DNA from 3 places in the Streptomyces sp. NPDC058576 genome. Region 1 is predicted to be linked to each of the others. Evidence: riboswitches for the same ligand, from Rfam matches in the RefSeq annotation. Region 1 holds a riboswitch; each other region holds the start of a gene.

Region 1 (4,736 bases):
GTCGGTTGGGCCGAGGGCCTGCACGCCCGCCCCGCTTCCATCTTCGTCCGTGCCGCCACGGCCTCCGGCGTCCCCGTGACGATCGCCAAGGCCGACGGCAACCCGGTGAACGCCGCCTCCATGCTCGCCGTGCTCGGCCTGGGCGCCCAGGGTGGCGAGGAGATCGTGCTCGCGTCCGACGCGGACGACGCCGAGGCCGCTCTGGACCGGCTGGCCAAGCTGGTCGCCGAGGGTCTGGAAGAGCTTCCGGAGACCGTCTGACCCCTCCGACTCCGGCCCGTCCGGATTCGACCCGTGCGAGAGCCGTGACCCCGTAAAGGGATCACGGCTCTTTCGCTTTCACGAAAGAATCGCGCCTCGATAATTCGGGCAGCGCGAAGGGCGCATTTGGGCATCGCGAATGACGCATTCAGGCAGCGTCAATGACGCATCCGAAATCGCTTCTCTTTGTATACGGCTCTTCTGTTAATGACGGACGCCCGCGGTGTTTACGCCGTGTTGCGAACTTCTCACCGGGGGGACGGGGGCGGCGCGCCGCCCGGGGAGATCCGGGCGGCGGAGCCGGTGGGCGGCGGTGAAGCGTTCCGCGTGCTGGGCGGTCAGCGCCCTCGCCCGTTCCGCGTCGCCGCGCGCCACGGCGTCCACGATCGCGCCGCGCTCGGCCCAGGAATCGACCGGGCGGGACTCCTGCTCGACCGCGTACATCCAGGCGATCTTGTGCCGGAGCTGGGTGAGCAGCGCGATGAGCCCGGGGCTGCCGGAGGCCTGGGCGAGGGTCTCGTGGAACCAGCCGCCCAGCGAGCGCAGATCCTCGCCCTCGCCCCGGCGGGCCCGCTCCTGGCCCAGCCTGACCAGGCCCCGGAGCACCTTCAGATGGGCTTCCGTGCGGCGCTGCGCGGCGCGTGCCGCACCCAGTGGCTCCAGGAGCGTCCGGACCTCCAGGAGGTCGGCCGCCTCCTGCACGGTGGGCTCCGCGACACAGGCGCCGGCGTGCCTGCGGGTGACCACGAACCCCTCGGACTCCAGGGTGCGCAGCGCCTCGCGGACCGGGACCCGGGAGACCCCGTAGCGGCGGGCCAGCAGCTCCTCGGTGAGGCGGCTGCCTCGCTCGTAGACACCGGAGACGATGTCGTCACGGATTGCCGTGCATACCGAATGCGCGGGAATGCGCATGTCCGAACCTCCGCCTTGATCCCCGCGAAACGCGGCCGCCCGACGTCTGTTCCGTGACTCTATGGCAATCCGCCGGAATTTCCGATGGCAGGCCGGAATCCATGGATATCTTCACGCCGGAATTGCTGAAGGCCCCGGCGGGCGCCGGGGCCTTCGGACGGGGGTCACGCGGGGTGCGTCAGACGTTCAGACCGTGCGAGCGCAGGTAGCCGACGGGGTCCATGTCGGAGCCGTAGTCGGGGGTGGTGCGGGCCTCGAAGTGCAGGTGCGGGCCGGTGGAGTTGCCGGTGGAGCCGGAGAGGCCGATCTGCTGGCCGGAGGAGACGCTCTGGCCGACGGAGACGCCGATCGAGGAGAGGTGGCCGTACTGGGTGTACGTGCCGTCCTTCATCCGGAGCACGATGTTGTTGCCGTACGCGCCGCCCCAGCCGGCCTCGACGACCGTGCCGGCGCCGACCGCGACGACGGAACTGCCGGAGGCGGCCTGGAAGTCCACGCCGGAGTGACTGCCGGAGGACCAGAGCGAGCCGCCGGTGTTGTACCCGGTGGTGACGTGGGAGCCGGCGACCGGGAGGTGGAAGGCGTTCAGCCGGGCGCGCTCGGCGGCGCGGGCGGCCCGGGCCTTCTCCTCGCGGACCTCCTTGGCGCGGGCCTCGGCCTTTCGCTCGGCCGCCGCCTTCGCACGGGCCTCGGCCTTTGCCTTGGCCTTCGCCTCGGCGATCGCGTCGGCCTGCTGCTTCTGGGCGCTCGCCTGCGCGTCGATCCGCTCGGCGAGGGTGGCTTCGAGGGAGACGGCCTGGGTGAGGCCGGTGTCGGCGGACTTGGCGGCCTCGGTGTCCGCGGCGAGAGCCGGGGAGGACAGCGAGCCGATGACTCCGGTGGTGGCCAGGGCCGCGATGCCGGCGACCTGGGCGCTCCGACGCGTGAGGCGGCTCGGGGCACGGTGCTTCCCGGTGGCACGGGTGAACGCCATGGAGGGGCTGGTTCCTTTCCTTCCTTCTCGCCTACCGGGTTAGCTGACGGGTTCGGAGCAGGAAGGTCTCCTACGGATTCCCGCGCCGGTTCGCGGCACGGGCCTCCGATTCACCCCAGGGACTGCGTGGGTCCCCGGCTCCCCTAGGCTCGCGCCTGACGGGGACTCGGCGATGACTGCCCGGCGCCGCGGTTGCGGCATACGGGTGACGGACAGCCGAGCCGACGCTAGGCGGGGCGACTTCCCCCCACCAAACGGACAAGGGGATTTGTCGCGCATCCCACAGGGCAGACAGGCAACCTCTCCCCCAAAAATGGGTGAAGTGCACTAAACGGGCAAACAAACAGGACCCCGACGAAATCCCTTCCGTCGGGGTCCTGTTCGCGGCAGTGGTCGCACGGGGGCGGCCGTGTTCCGCGGCGGTGTCAGCCGGTGACGACGGACACCTCTCCGATGCCGAGGGCCTTCACGGGCTCCTCGATCTGCGCGGCGTCCCCCACGAGGACCGTGACCAGCCGGTCCACCGGGAAGGCGTTGACCACGGCGGCGGTCGCCTCCACGGTGCCGGTCTCGGCGAGCCGGGCGTAGAGGTGGGCCTGGTAGTCGTCGGGGAGGTGCTGCTCGACCTGGTCGGCCAGCGTGCTCGCGACGGAGGCGGCGGTCTCGAACTTCAGCGGGGCGACGCCCACCAGGTTCTGAACGGCCGTCTCGCGCTCGGCGTCGGTCAGCCCCTCGGCGGCCAGCTTCCGCAGAACCTTCCAGAGGTCGTCCAGGGCCGGTCCGGTGGACTCGGTGTCCACCGAGCCGCTGATCGCGAGCATCGCCGCGCCGCCCGAGTCGGGGCCGCTGGAGCGCAGCACCTGGGCGAAGGCGCGCACCCCGTAGGTGTAGCCCTTCTCCTCGCGCAGCACCCGGTCCAGCCGGGAGGTGAGGGTGCCGCCCAGGCAGTACGTGCCGAGCACCTGTGCGGGCCACACGCGCTCGTGCCGGTCGGCGCCGATCCGGCCGATCAGCAGCTGGGTCTGGACCGCGCCGGGGCGGTGCACGATGACCACGCGGCCGGTGTCGTTCGCCGTGATGGGCGGCACGGGGCGGGCCTGGCCCGCGTTGCCCGACCAGTCTCCGAGGGTCTCCGCCAGCAGCGCGTCCAGGTCGATGCCGGTGAGGTCGCCGACGATCACGGCCGTCGCGGTGGACGGGCGGATGTGGGCGTCGAAGAAGGCGCGGACGGCGACGGCGTCGATCCGCCGGACCGTCTCCTCGGTGCCCAGACGCGGGCGGGACATCCGGGCGGTGGCCGGGAACAGCTCCTTGGAGAGCTGCTTGGCGGCCCGCCGGGACGGGTTGGCGTGCTCGTGCGGGATCTCGTCGAGGCGGTTGCCCACCAGGCGCTCGATCTCGCTCTCGGCGAAGGCCGGGGCCCGCAGCGCCTCGGCGACCAGACCGAGCGCCTTGGCCAGCCGGGAGGCCGGGACCTCCAGGGAGACCCGGACGCCGGGGTGGTCGGCGTGCGCGTCGAGCGTGGCGCCGCAGCGCTCCAGCTCGGCGGCGAACTCCTCGGCGCTGCGCTTGTCGGTGCCCTCGGAGAGCGCCCGCGACATGATCGTGGCCACGCCGTCCAGGCCGTCGGGCTCGGCCTCCAGGGGCGCGTCCAGGAAGATCTCCACGGCGACTACCTGCTGGCCGGGGCGGTGGCAGCGCAGCACGGTCAGCCCGTTGGGCAGGGCGCCGCGCTCGGGAGCCGGGAAGGCCCAGGGGCGGGCCGTGCCGGCGGTGGGCTGCGGGTGGAACTCCATGGCTACTCCAGTCACGGCGGCGTCGCTCACTTGTCCGCCCCCTCGTGCGCGTCGGCGCCCTCGGCGCTTGCTTCGCCCTCGTCGCCCTCGTCCGCCTCGTCGGCCGGCTCGATGGGCTCGTACACCAGCACCGCCCGGTTGTCGGGGCGCAGAGCAGCCTCCGCCGCCGCGCGCACCTCCTCCGCCGTGACGTCCAGGACGCGGCCCACGGCGGTCAGGGCGAGCTGCGGGTCGCCGAACAGGACCGCGTAGCGGCACAGTTCGTCGGCGCGGCCGGCGACCGTGCCGAGCCGGTCGAGCCACTCGCGCTCCAACTGCGCCTGCGCCCGCTCCATTTCCTCGGGCGTGGGCCCCTCGGCGGCGAACCGGGCCAGCTCCTCGTCGACCGCGGCCTCGATCGTCTCGACCTCGACGCCGCCGGACGTCTTGACGTCCAGCCAGCCCAGCGAGGGCGCTCCGGCGAGCCGCAGCAGCCCGAAGCCGGCCGCCACCGCCGTACGGTCGCGGCGGACCAGGCGGTTGTGCAGCCGGGAGGATTCGCCGCCGCCGAGCACGGTGAGCGCCAGGTCGGCGGCGTCGCAGGCGCGGGTGCCGTCGTGCGGGAGGCGGTAGGCGGCCATCAGGGCGCGCGCCGGCACCTCCTCGTGGACCACTTCGCGCAGCTGCTCGCCGATGGTCTCGGGCAGCGTCCCGTCGCGCGGCGGCTGCTTGCCGTCGTGGGACGGGATCGAGCCGAAGTACTTCTCGATCCAGGCGAGGGTCTGCTCGGGGTCGATGTCGCCGACCACCGAGAT
Region 2 (4,736 bases), on a different contig from region 1:
GCTCTTCGCCCAGATGGTCGTGGTGCCGCTGCTCCAGAAGCACCGGATTCTCACGCAGGTCTCCGGCGACCACCTGGAAGTGATCAAGCTCATCCCGCCGCTGGTCATCGGGGACGCGGAGGTGGACCGCTTCGTGACGGCGTTCACCGACGTCATGGAGGACGCGCACAGCGGCGGCGGCCTGATGTGGGACTTCGGCCGGACGCTGGTCAGACAGGCCGTGGCCAACCGCTGACGGACCCGGTTTGCCTCCGAGGCAAGTTATTTGCCTCGGAGGAAAGGTCCTGGCCCAATAGAGGCATGAACCCTCCGGACGAAGGGGTGCCGGACGAGCTCCCCGGCGTCGCACCCCGACTGCGCGACCTGCGCCGCGCCCGTGGTCTCACCCTGGAGACCGCCGCCGGCCGGGCCGGACTCTCCCCGGCCCATCTCTCCCGGCTGGAGACCGGCCGCAGGCAGCCCTCGCTGCCCATGCTGCTGGGGCTCGCCCGCATCTACGGTACGACGGTCTCCGAGCTGCTCGGCGAGCAGCCGCCCGAACGGGACGCGATCATCCGCGGCGGTGGCTTCGAGGGGGCGGAGGCCGACGGCTGGATGTACCGGCAGGCGGGTGGCTCCGGCCGCGCGATGCAGGCGCTGCGGGTGCGTGTCCCGTACGGGGCCCAGGGCGACCTGGTCCGGGTCCACCCCGGCGAGGAGTGGCTGTACGTTCTGGAGGGCCGGCTGCGGGTCGGCCTCGGCGACACCGTCCACGACCTCGAACCCGGCGACAGCGCCCACTTCGACTCCCTCACCCCGCACCGGATCGCGGCCGTCGACCGCTGCGGCGCGGAGCTGCTCTTCGTCCACTCCCTGCTGCAGAGCCCCGCCGCGGAGCTCTGTCTCGGCAGCGGCCTGCGCGTGCGCTGACCGGCCGTCCCCGCCGGCTCCATCCTTCGCTCCACCGGCCGCCAGGCCGACAGAGAGGACCGTCATGTCCGATTCCGAACACTATGACCCCCTGGGCCCCGGACGCCGCGCGAACGAGGACCCGCAGGAGAAGCGGATGCCGCGCGGAGTCGTCATCCGGCTCTTCGCCTACCTGGTGGCGGGCCACGTGATCGCGGCCTTCCTCTACCTGCTCTTCGTGGTGGCCGGGAGCAAGTGACGGCACTCCGCCGGAGGGGTCAGCCCTGGTCGAGCAGGCGCTCGCGCAGCCGCTCGCGGGTCTCGGGGGAGACCTTCAGTCCTTCGGACAGGTAGCGGTCCGTCGTTCCCCAGTTCTCCTCGATGGCTGTGAAGGCCGCCGCGAGGTAGGCGGGCCGCGCCCCGAAGAGCGGGTCCAGCAGCTCCATCACCTCGGGCGACATACCGGCCCGGGACGTGTCGGTGCGCTTCACCTTGTACCGGCGGTGGAGGTCGTTGGACTTGAGGTAGTCCTCCTCGATCGCCTCCGGCCGGACCCCGACCGCCAGCAGGGCGACCGCGATCGAGAGGCCGGCCCGGTCCTTGCCCGCCGCGCAGTGCATCAGCGCCGGGACGCTGTCCTCGGCCAGGGCGTGCAGGACGCGGCTGTGCTCGGCGGTGCGGTCCTCGATCGTCGCGCGGTACATCCGGATCATGCGGTCGACGCCCTTGCCGTCCGCGAGGACCGAGCGCAGCTGCTCGATGTTCCCGTCGCCCACCAGCCGCCAGAACTCCGCGCCGTCGGCCGGGTCCGAGAGCGGAATGCTGACATTGCGGACACCGGCCAGCTCGATGTCGTACCCGTCGAGCCGGTGGTCGGCGGAGTGGCGGAAGTCGAAGATCGTATGCAGTCCCAGCCCGCCGAGGAAGACCGCGTCCTCGGCGGTGGCGTGCGCCAGGTGGCCGCTGCGGTAGAGCCGTCCGAAGGCGGTGTGCCGCCCGTCCGTGGTGGGGAGCCCGCCCACGTCGCGGAAGTTGCGGACTCCGCTCAGCGCGGTCTCTGTCGGCGGGACCTGCGGCACCTGCTGCGTCACGGGGGCTCCTCTGTGATCTCTGGCGTCGGCGCGGCTCGCCGGCGAGGGCGCTCCCGTGACGATACGACATCGATTCGGCGGAAAATCATCACGGTTGCCTCCCCGGTGCGGAGTGCCGGGCGGTCCTGCCTGACGCGGCGTCAGGAGTGCCGCCCACAGCATGTCCGTATTGGTGCATTTCGCAGAACATGCCCCGCTAATGGGGGAGATGGTATTCCGGAGGTGAGCGGGATCATATCCGTGACGGTCCGTGGTGAGCGCGTCCCGAGGCATTCCCGTTGCCCGTACGGAAATCCAAGATCCGTAATCCACGGAGTGTGACCGGAAATCCGGAGCGATATCGAATCGATGATTCCGGCGCGCAACCGATGGCTTGTTCCGCCCGTCCTGACCGGTTTACGGTCACCGTCAATCCGGACGGATCGCCTAATCCTGCCGCCGCCCGGAATTCGCACCCACCCACTCACGTGTGGCAGGAGCGGGGGAACCAGGTAAGCCGCCGATCCGGAGTGATCCGGACCGGCTAGGGGTGAAGTCGCCGCAACGCGACCGGGCATCTCCAGCCCGAACCCGACAGCTCACCTCGCAGGCGCCGGAGAGGAACTTCCCCATGCCCGCAAAGGGTAAGCACCGTCGTCCCAAGTCCGGCCCGATCTCCCGCGGCGTCCTCGCCGCAGGTACCGGCGGCGCCGCACTCGCCCTCCCGCTCATCGGCGCCACCGCCGCGAACGCCGCGGACCAGGCCGCCCCGGCCGCGAAGCCGGCCGCCGCCTCGGTCGCCGCCGCGCACACCGCTCCGGCCGCCGCCCCCGCCGCGTCGAAGGCCGCCCCGAAGACGTACGCCGTCGTCTCCGGCGACTACCTGTCGAAGATCGCCGCCGAGCACCAGCTCAAGGGCGGGTGGGAGAAGCTCTACCAGGACAACCGCTCCACCGTCGGCGACGACCCCGGCCTGATCCACCCGGGCATGAAGCTGACCCTCGGCGCCAAGGGCTCCGCTCCGGCCGAGAAGTCCGCGGCCCCCAAGGCCGCCCCGAAGAAGGCCGAACCGGCCCCGAAGGCCGCGCCGAAGGAAGCCCCGAAGGGCGACACGATCTCCGCCGACGACTCCGAGGGCTCCGGCGACTCGGCTCAGACCGGCTCCTCCGAGGCCACCGGCTCCGGCTGGTCCGCCCCGCTGGCCAACGCCAACGTCACCACCCAGTACCGCGCTTCCGGCGCCAGCTGGTCCAGCGGCTACCACACCGGCTCGGACTTCCAGGCCGCCTCCGGCACCCCCGTCCTCGCCATCGGCCCGGGCACCGTGGTCTCGGCCGGCAACAGCGGCTCGTACGGCAACGAGGTCGTCATCCAGCACGAGGACGGCATGTACTCCCAGTACGCCCACCAGTCCTCGCTGAACGTCTCGGTCGGCCAGACCGTCACCGGCGGACAGCAGATAGGCCTCTCCGGCTCCACCGGCAACTCCACCGGCCCGCACCTCCACTTCGAGGTCCGCACCGGCCCGAGCTACGGCTCGGACGTCGACCCCGTCGCGTACCTCCGTCAGCACGGCGTCTCCGTCTGACCCAGCACGACGAGAAGTGTCCGAGGGGCGGTGCGCGGCGGCGTACCGCCCCTCTCTTTATTCCGGCTTTACCAAAAACTGACCGGGTGGTCTATCTCACCACCCGTCAACCCCGTATTACGGTCGCGTAGGTCACATCGAACGATGCAGGATACGTGGTTGTGGCAGACGATTCGAGAAACAACCAGCAGCACATCATCGGGTCGTACGCGGCGATTGGCGACAGTTTCACCGAGGGCGTCGGCGACCCCGGCCCCGGCGGGACCTATCTCGGCTGGGCGGACCGCTTCGCGGTGCTCCTCGCCGACCGGCTCCCGGCCCCCGACGGGGCGACCGGCCCCGAGTACTCACCCCACGGGGACTTCCGCTACGCCAATCTCGCCGTACGAGGACGTCTCCTCGACCAGATCGTCGAGGAGCAGATCCCGCGCGCCAAGGAACTGGCTCCCGACCTGGTCAGCTTCTGCGCGGGCGGCAACGACATCATCCGGCCCGGCACCGACCCCGACGATCTCGCCGAACGCTTCGAGCGGGCCGTCGCCGACCTGAGCAACGCCGTCGGCACGGTCATGGTCACCACCGGCTTCGACACCCGGGGCGTTCCGGTGCTGCGCCACATGCGCGGCAAGATCGCCACGTACAACGTCCATCTGCGGGCCATCGCCGACCGCTACCGGTGCCCCGTGCTGGACCTGTGGTCGCTGCGGTCCGTCCAGGACCGGCGCGCGTGGGACGCCGACCGGCTGCACCTGTCGCCCGAGGGCCACACCCGGGTCGCGCTGCGCGCCGCCCAGGTCCTCGGCCACGACGTGCCCGCCGACCCGGACCAGCCCTGGCCGCCGCAGGCCCTGCGCCGTCCCTTCGACGAGCGGCGCGACAACATCCAGTGGGCCCGCGAATACCTGGTGCCCTGGATCGGCCGGCGGCTGCGCGGCGAGTCCTCCGGGGACCACGTCGCGGCGAAGCGCCCGGACCTGCTGCCGCTCTAGCGGGCCCCTCAGGGCTCCAGCAGCGGAAGCGCACGCCGGGACGGGTTCGGCACGACGAGCCCGTCCGGCGGCGTGCCCGTGCCGTACCCGGCGGGTATCCGCTCCAGGACGCCGCCCGCGAACACGTCGTACAGCGGCAGCGACTCCAGATGCACATAGCCGATGTGGCAGTCGCAGACGGCGAGCGGACAGGCCCGCGGG
Region 3 (4,736 bases), on a different contig from region 1:
CAAGCTGCTGTCCGAGCGGATCGTCTTCCTCGGTAGCCCGATCGACGACACCGCGGCGAGCGACCTCATCGCCCAGCTGATGTACCTGGAGCACGCCGATCCGGACCGGCCCCTGTCGCTCTACATCAACTCACCCGGCGGCACCTTCCAGGCGATGGCCGCGGTCTACGACACGATGCGGTTCCTGACCTGCGAGGTGGAGACCTTCTGCCTGGGGCAGGCGGGCTCCTACGCGGCGGCCCTGCTGGCGGCCGGGGCAAAGGGGCGTCGACATGCACTGCCCGGCGCGCGGGTAGTCATTCAGCAGCCCGCGCTGGAGGAGCCGATGCGGGGCCAGCCGTCCGACCTGGAGATCCACGCGCGCGAACTGGTGCGCACCCGCGAGATGTTCGCGGCCATGCTGGTCCGGCACACGGGCCGGACCGCGGAGCAGGTCACCGCCGACATCGAGCGCGACACCATCCTCGACGCGAAGGCCGCCCTCGCCTACGGGCTGGTCGACCACGTCGTGGAGAACCGCTGACTCTCCCGGCCGCCGTACGACGCGAGGGGAAACGCCGATGGAGCCACCCGAGTTCCCGCCCCTGCCCGCGCTGACCCGCGCCGAGGGCGAGTTCGTCGACTGCTATCTGGCCGTGCTCGACCAGGTGGGCCGGATCAACCCGGCCCACGGCGGCGACACCTACAGCGCGCTGCGAGCCGCCCAGGCCCTCGCCTCCGGCGCGGCGGCCCTGCGCGACGCCCTGGCCCTGATGCACGAGCGGGGCGAGTCGCGGCTCCACGCGGCCACCCTGGCGCGGGCCCTGCGCGTCCTGGACGGGGAGCGCCGGGCGGGCCGGGTCGCGATGCCGCCGACGGTGAACTGACCCGCTCCGCACCCGGAAGCACGATACGGAGACGGCCGGAAGCGCCTCACGGGGCTGGGGCGAGCGCCCCGTTGGAGCGGGCAGAACGGCCTCACGGGGTCGGGGCGGGCGCCTTGTTGGAGCGGGGAGGACATCAAACGGGGGCGGACCGGTCGCCCGCCGCACGACACGCCCGGTCCCGCGATCGATTTGCCTCGCTCGTTCGGCGTAGGAGATCACCCGCGCGAGCGACTGCTCAACTTGCGTTCGACGCCCGGCCCGTACTCGAAATGCGCCCTTTCGTCGCTGGTACGAGGGTGTGCGCCCGGCTCGTCGGCGAGCGCGAATCGGGCCTGTCCACCTGAATGGATCAGTGGTGAGGAGACTCACAAACCACCGTTTCAGCTCGGAAATCCGGCACGGAGTGCGTCAAGATCCCTGGGACGAACAGCCCCCGCCACCGCGGCGGGGCGGTCCGGGCGGACGCCGAGTCCTGCCGCCGCCCGGATGACTGGTCGACAGAAGTGGATCGGCAGGAGTGGAGGACCCGAGCACAACGGGCCGACCGGGAGACCGGGAAGCCCTCGGGGTGAAGCCGCGTCAAGCGGCCGGGCAACTTCGCCAGCCCGAACCCGACAGGTCATCCTTCACAGGCGGCTGACGAAGGGTTGCGCATGTCTGCGCAGGTTCATGTCCCGTCTCTGTTCGCCCGGGTCGGTACGGCCTCGGTGCTCACCCTGGCCGTGACGTCCACGATGCTGGCGCCCGGCATGGTGAGCGACGCCGAGGCCGCCGCTCACTCGACGAAGGCCCTGAAGGTCGCCGCGTCGAAGAAGGGTGCTCCCTACAAATACGGAGCGGCCGGCCCCAGCCGTTTCGACTGTTCGGGCCTGACGGTCTACTCGTTCAAGAAGGCCGGCAAGAAGCTTCCCCGCACCGCACAGCAGCAGTACAACAAGACCCGCCATATCGCGAAGTCGCAGCGCAAACGCGGCGACCTCGTCTTCTTCCATTCCGGGCGCAGCGTCTACCACGTGGGCATCTACGCCGGGGCCGGGAAGATCTGGCACTCCCCCAAATCGGGGGACGTGGTGCGACTGGCGAAAATCTGGTCCAAGAGCGTCTGGTACGGAAGGGTCCGCTGACCTCCGGCCGGACGCTCTTTCCGTGCGGGAGTCACGGGCGGCCGCTGAGGGCGCCCGCGACGTCCTCAGCGCAGCAGCGGGCCGGTGACCAGGGCGAGTCCCAGACCGGTGAGCGCCACACCGCTGCCGCCCTCGATCGCGCGGGCGGTACGCGGTCGGCGCAGCCACCGGCCCAGCCGGTCCACGAGCAGGGCCACGGCCGGGAACCAGATCAGCGCCAGCACCACCACGAGGGCCGCGAGCAACAGGGTCCGGGGCAGGGGCGGCTGGCCGTCGGGCACGAACTGCGGCAGCAGACTGAGGAAGAGGACCGGGGCCTTGGGGTTCAGCGCGTTGGTCAGGAACCCCTGGCGCACCGCGCGTCCGAACTCGCCGGGCACGGGCCGCCCCGGCGCGTCCTCGGGAGTTCCGTCGCCGTCCGCCGCTCCGCGACGCCGGATCGCGTACAGCGTGCTGATCCCGAGGTAGAGCACGTACGCGCCGCCGAGCAGCTGGACGGTGCGGAAGAGCACGGGCATCGTCACGAGCACCGCGGCGAGTCCGGCGACCGCGAGTGCGGTGTGCACCAGCAGCCCCCCGGCGACGCCGAGCGCGGTGGCCAGGCCGGCGGCGCGTGAGGCCAGGGCGTTGCGTACGACGACGGTGAAGTCGGCGCCGGGCAGCGCGACCATACCGGCGGCGACCCCCGTGAAGGCGATCAGTTGTGCGTCCATGAGGTCCACCTTGGACCGGCGGAGCCTTTAGCGTGTACTTGCAATCTTCTGGGTCTACCTAAAGGAACGCTTTCATGTACGACCCGACACGGCTCGCGGCACTCGTGGCGGTCGCGGAGGCCGGATCGATCACCCGGGCCGCCGCCCGCCTGGGCTACACCGCGCCCGCGCTCTCCCAGCAGCTGGCCAAGCTGGAGCGGGAGGCCGGGGCGGCGCTGCTGGTGCGCCACCATCGCGGTGCGCGGTTGACGGCGGCGGGCGAACTGCTGGCGGGCCGGGCCCGGCGGGTGCTGGACGAGCTGGACCAGGCGCGGCACGAGCTGGCGCAACTGGCCGGGCTCTCGGGCGGCAGGCTGCGGGTGGGGACGTTCACGACGGCCGGGATCCATCTGCTGCCCCCGGTCCTCAGCGCGTTCCGGCGGGCTCATCCGGAGGTCGAGCTGACCGTCGCCGAGTACGAACCGCCCGGCGGGGTCGCCGCCGTGGTCGCGGGCGAGGTGGACCTCGCTCTGACGCATGCCTATGAACCGGCGACGGCGGGCCCCCTGCCGGTGGGTGTCCTCGTCGAACCCCTGCTGGTCGAGGAGCTGGTGCTGGTCACCTCGGCGGGTCACCGGCTCGCCGAGGGCACCGGTCGGCTGCCGGTCAGCGAGCTGGCGGGGCGGCCGCTGATCAGCAGCGCGCCCACTCACCCGCCCCGGCACGGGGTCGAGAGCGCGCTCGCCGAGGCCGGGGCGACGCCCGCGGTGGTCTGCGAATCGCCCGGGTACGCGCTGGTGTGCGCGCTGGTCAGTGCGGGTCTCGGGGTGGCGGTGGTGCCGGAGATGGTCGCCTCGATGGCGGCGGCCCCGCTGTCGGTCCGTCGACTGGAGCCCGCGTCGTTCCGGAGGACCATCTCGGTCGCGCACCGGGGCGACCGGTCGAGCGCGGCTGCCGGGACGCTGCTCGCGCTGCTGCGCAGCGGCTTCGGCCGTGGCGGCACGGCAGCACCGGCGAATCGGCCGTCCGCGGGCTGACGCCCCCGGCTCTCCCCGTGCTCCGCCGGGATCAGCCCTGGACGGCGACGACCCACGGGAGCGCGATCCAGACCGTCTTGCCGCCCTCGGCGGTCGGGGTGACCTGGAGCCGCCCGCCGCGCTCCTTGGCCAGTGCCCGGATGATGACCATGCCGCGCCCGTTGTCCTGCCGTACGGCGGCGGGCAGTCGCTGCGGCCAGCGGGGGTGACTGTCCGTGACGCCGAGATACAGCTCCTCGTCGCGTTCGAGGCGCAGATCCACGGTGAAGGTGGGCGACTGGCCGAAGGTGTGCTGAACGGCGTTGGTGGCCAGCTCCGAGACGATCAGGCGGATGGTGTCGGCGAACTCGCTGTCGTCGGGCAGGCCCCATTGGGTCAGGGTCCTGGCGACATGTCTGCGGGCCGAGGAGACCGAGACCGGATCGCTCGGCAGAGTGACGGTTGCTTCCTGATGGTCTGCCATGGCGACGCCGTCCCTTTCCCGCCCCGGCCGACCGACGGTCGGCCAGGATTGTGCTTCGCGCCAGATTGCCATCGATGCAGCTCCCTGTAACGGGGTTCGGCCAAGATATGCATATATCTGTCGCTCGAAGCGGTGAATTCGGGACCCGTACGGCGTGGGCGGGCGGCACACTGACCTCCCTGCGGGCCGGCCCCGGTGACGGACCGGCCCTTCCCGACAGCAGAAGGAGACCGGCATGCTGCACGGCCCCGTCGTCCGGCGGCGCAAGCTCGGTGAGGAGCTGCGGAGCCTGCGCAGCGCCTCCGGCCTGACCAGCCGGGACGCGGCGCGGCTGCTCGGCTGGCACCAGTCGAAGGTGAGCCGCATCGAGACGGGCGCCAGCGGGGTGACGCCGGCCGACGTTTCGCGGCTGCTGGACGTCTACGCGGTGCGGGACACCCAGTTGCGTTCGCTGCTGGAAGTCCTCGCGGGGTCGGCGGGCGGCGGCGGTTCGGGCTGGTGGCACGCCTACCGGGGGCTGATCCCGCCGCAGTACCGCGACTTCATCAGTCTGG

What was found. A riboswitch is a leader RNA that binds a small molecule or an ion and turns the genes downstream of it on or off. The one in region 1 is predicted to bind cyclic di-AMP.
Region 2: linked by a shared signal. The riboswitch ahead of ACFWRV_RS25120 (peptidoglycan DD-metalloendopeptidase family protein) and the one ahead of ACFWRV_RS26905 (M23 family metallopeptidase) in region 1 are both predicted to bind cyclic di-AMP.
Region 3: linked by a shared signal. The riboswitch ahead of ACFWRV_RS02825 (C40 family peptidase) and the one ahead of ACFWRV_RS26905 (M23 family metallopeptidase) in region 1 are both predicted to bind cyclic di-AMP.

The regions. Positions count from the first base shown of each region.
Region 1 covers NZ_JBHXPF010000046.1:27,405-32,140, reverse strand. The annotation lists gene ACFWRV_RS26915 (HPr family phosphocarrier protein) at 1-261, shown strand, start outside; gene ACFWRV_RS26910 (GntR family transcriptional regulator) at 466-1,173, opposite strand; gene ACFWRV_RS26905 (M23 family metallopeptidase) at 1,352-2,146, opposite strand; cyclic di-AMP (ydaO/yuaA leader) riboswitch at 2,161-2,328, opposite strand; gene ACFWRV_RS26900 (M16 family metallopeptidase) at 2,572-3,942, opposite strand; gene ACFWRV_RS26895 (M16 family metallopeptidase) at 3,969-4,736, opposite strand, start outside.
Region 2 covers NZ_JBHXPF010000040.1:32,071-36,806, forward strand. The annotation lists gene ACFWRV_RS25100 (aspartate aminotransferase family protein) at 1-235, shown strand, start outside; gene ACFWRV_RS25105 (helix-turn-helix domain-containing protein) at 301-909, shown strand; gene ACFWRV_RS25110 (DUF6126 family protein) at 974-1,147, shown strand; gene ACFWRV_RS25115 (tyrosine-protein phosphatase) at 1,167-1,979, opposite strand; cyclic di-AMP (ydaO/yuaA leader) riboswitch at 2,426-2,586, shown strand; gene ACFWRV_RS25120 (peptidoglycan DD-metalloendopeptidase family protein) at 2,590-3,546, shown strand; gene ACFWRV_RS25125 (SGNH/GDSL hydrolase family protein) at 3,708-4,535, shown strand; gene ACFWRV_RS25130 (STM4011 family radical SAM protein) at 4,544-4,736, opposite strand, start outside.
Region 3 covers NZ_JBHXPF010000002.1:273,798-278,533, reverse strand. The annotation lists gene ACFWRV_RS02835 (ATP-dependent Clp protease proteolytic subunit) at 1-523, shown strand, start outside; gene ACFWRV_RS02830 (hypothetical protein) at 561-866, shown strand; cyclic di-AMP (ydaO/yuaA leader) riboswitch at 1,352-1,516, shown strand; gene ACFWRV_RS02825 (C40 family peptidase) at 1,520-1,990, shown strand; gene ACFWRV_RS02820 (LysE family translocator) at 2,056-2,703, opposite strand; gene ACFWRV_RS02815 (LysR family transcriptional regulator) at 2,778-3,719, shown strand; gene ACFWRV_RS02810 (ATP-binding protein) at 3,751-4,182, opposite strand; gene ACFWRV_RS02805 (helix-turn-helix domain-containing protein) at 4,418-4,736, shown strand, end outside.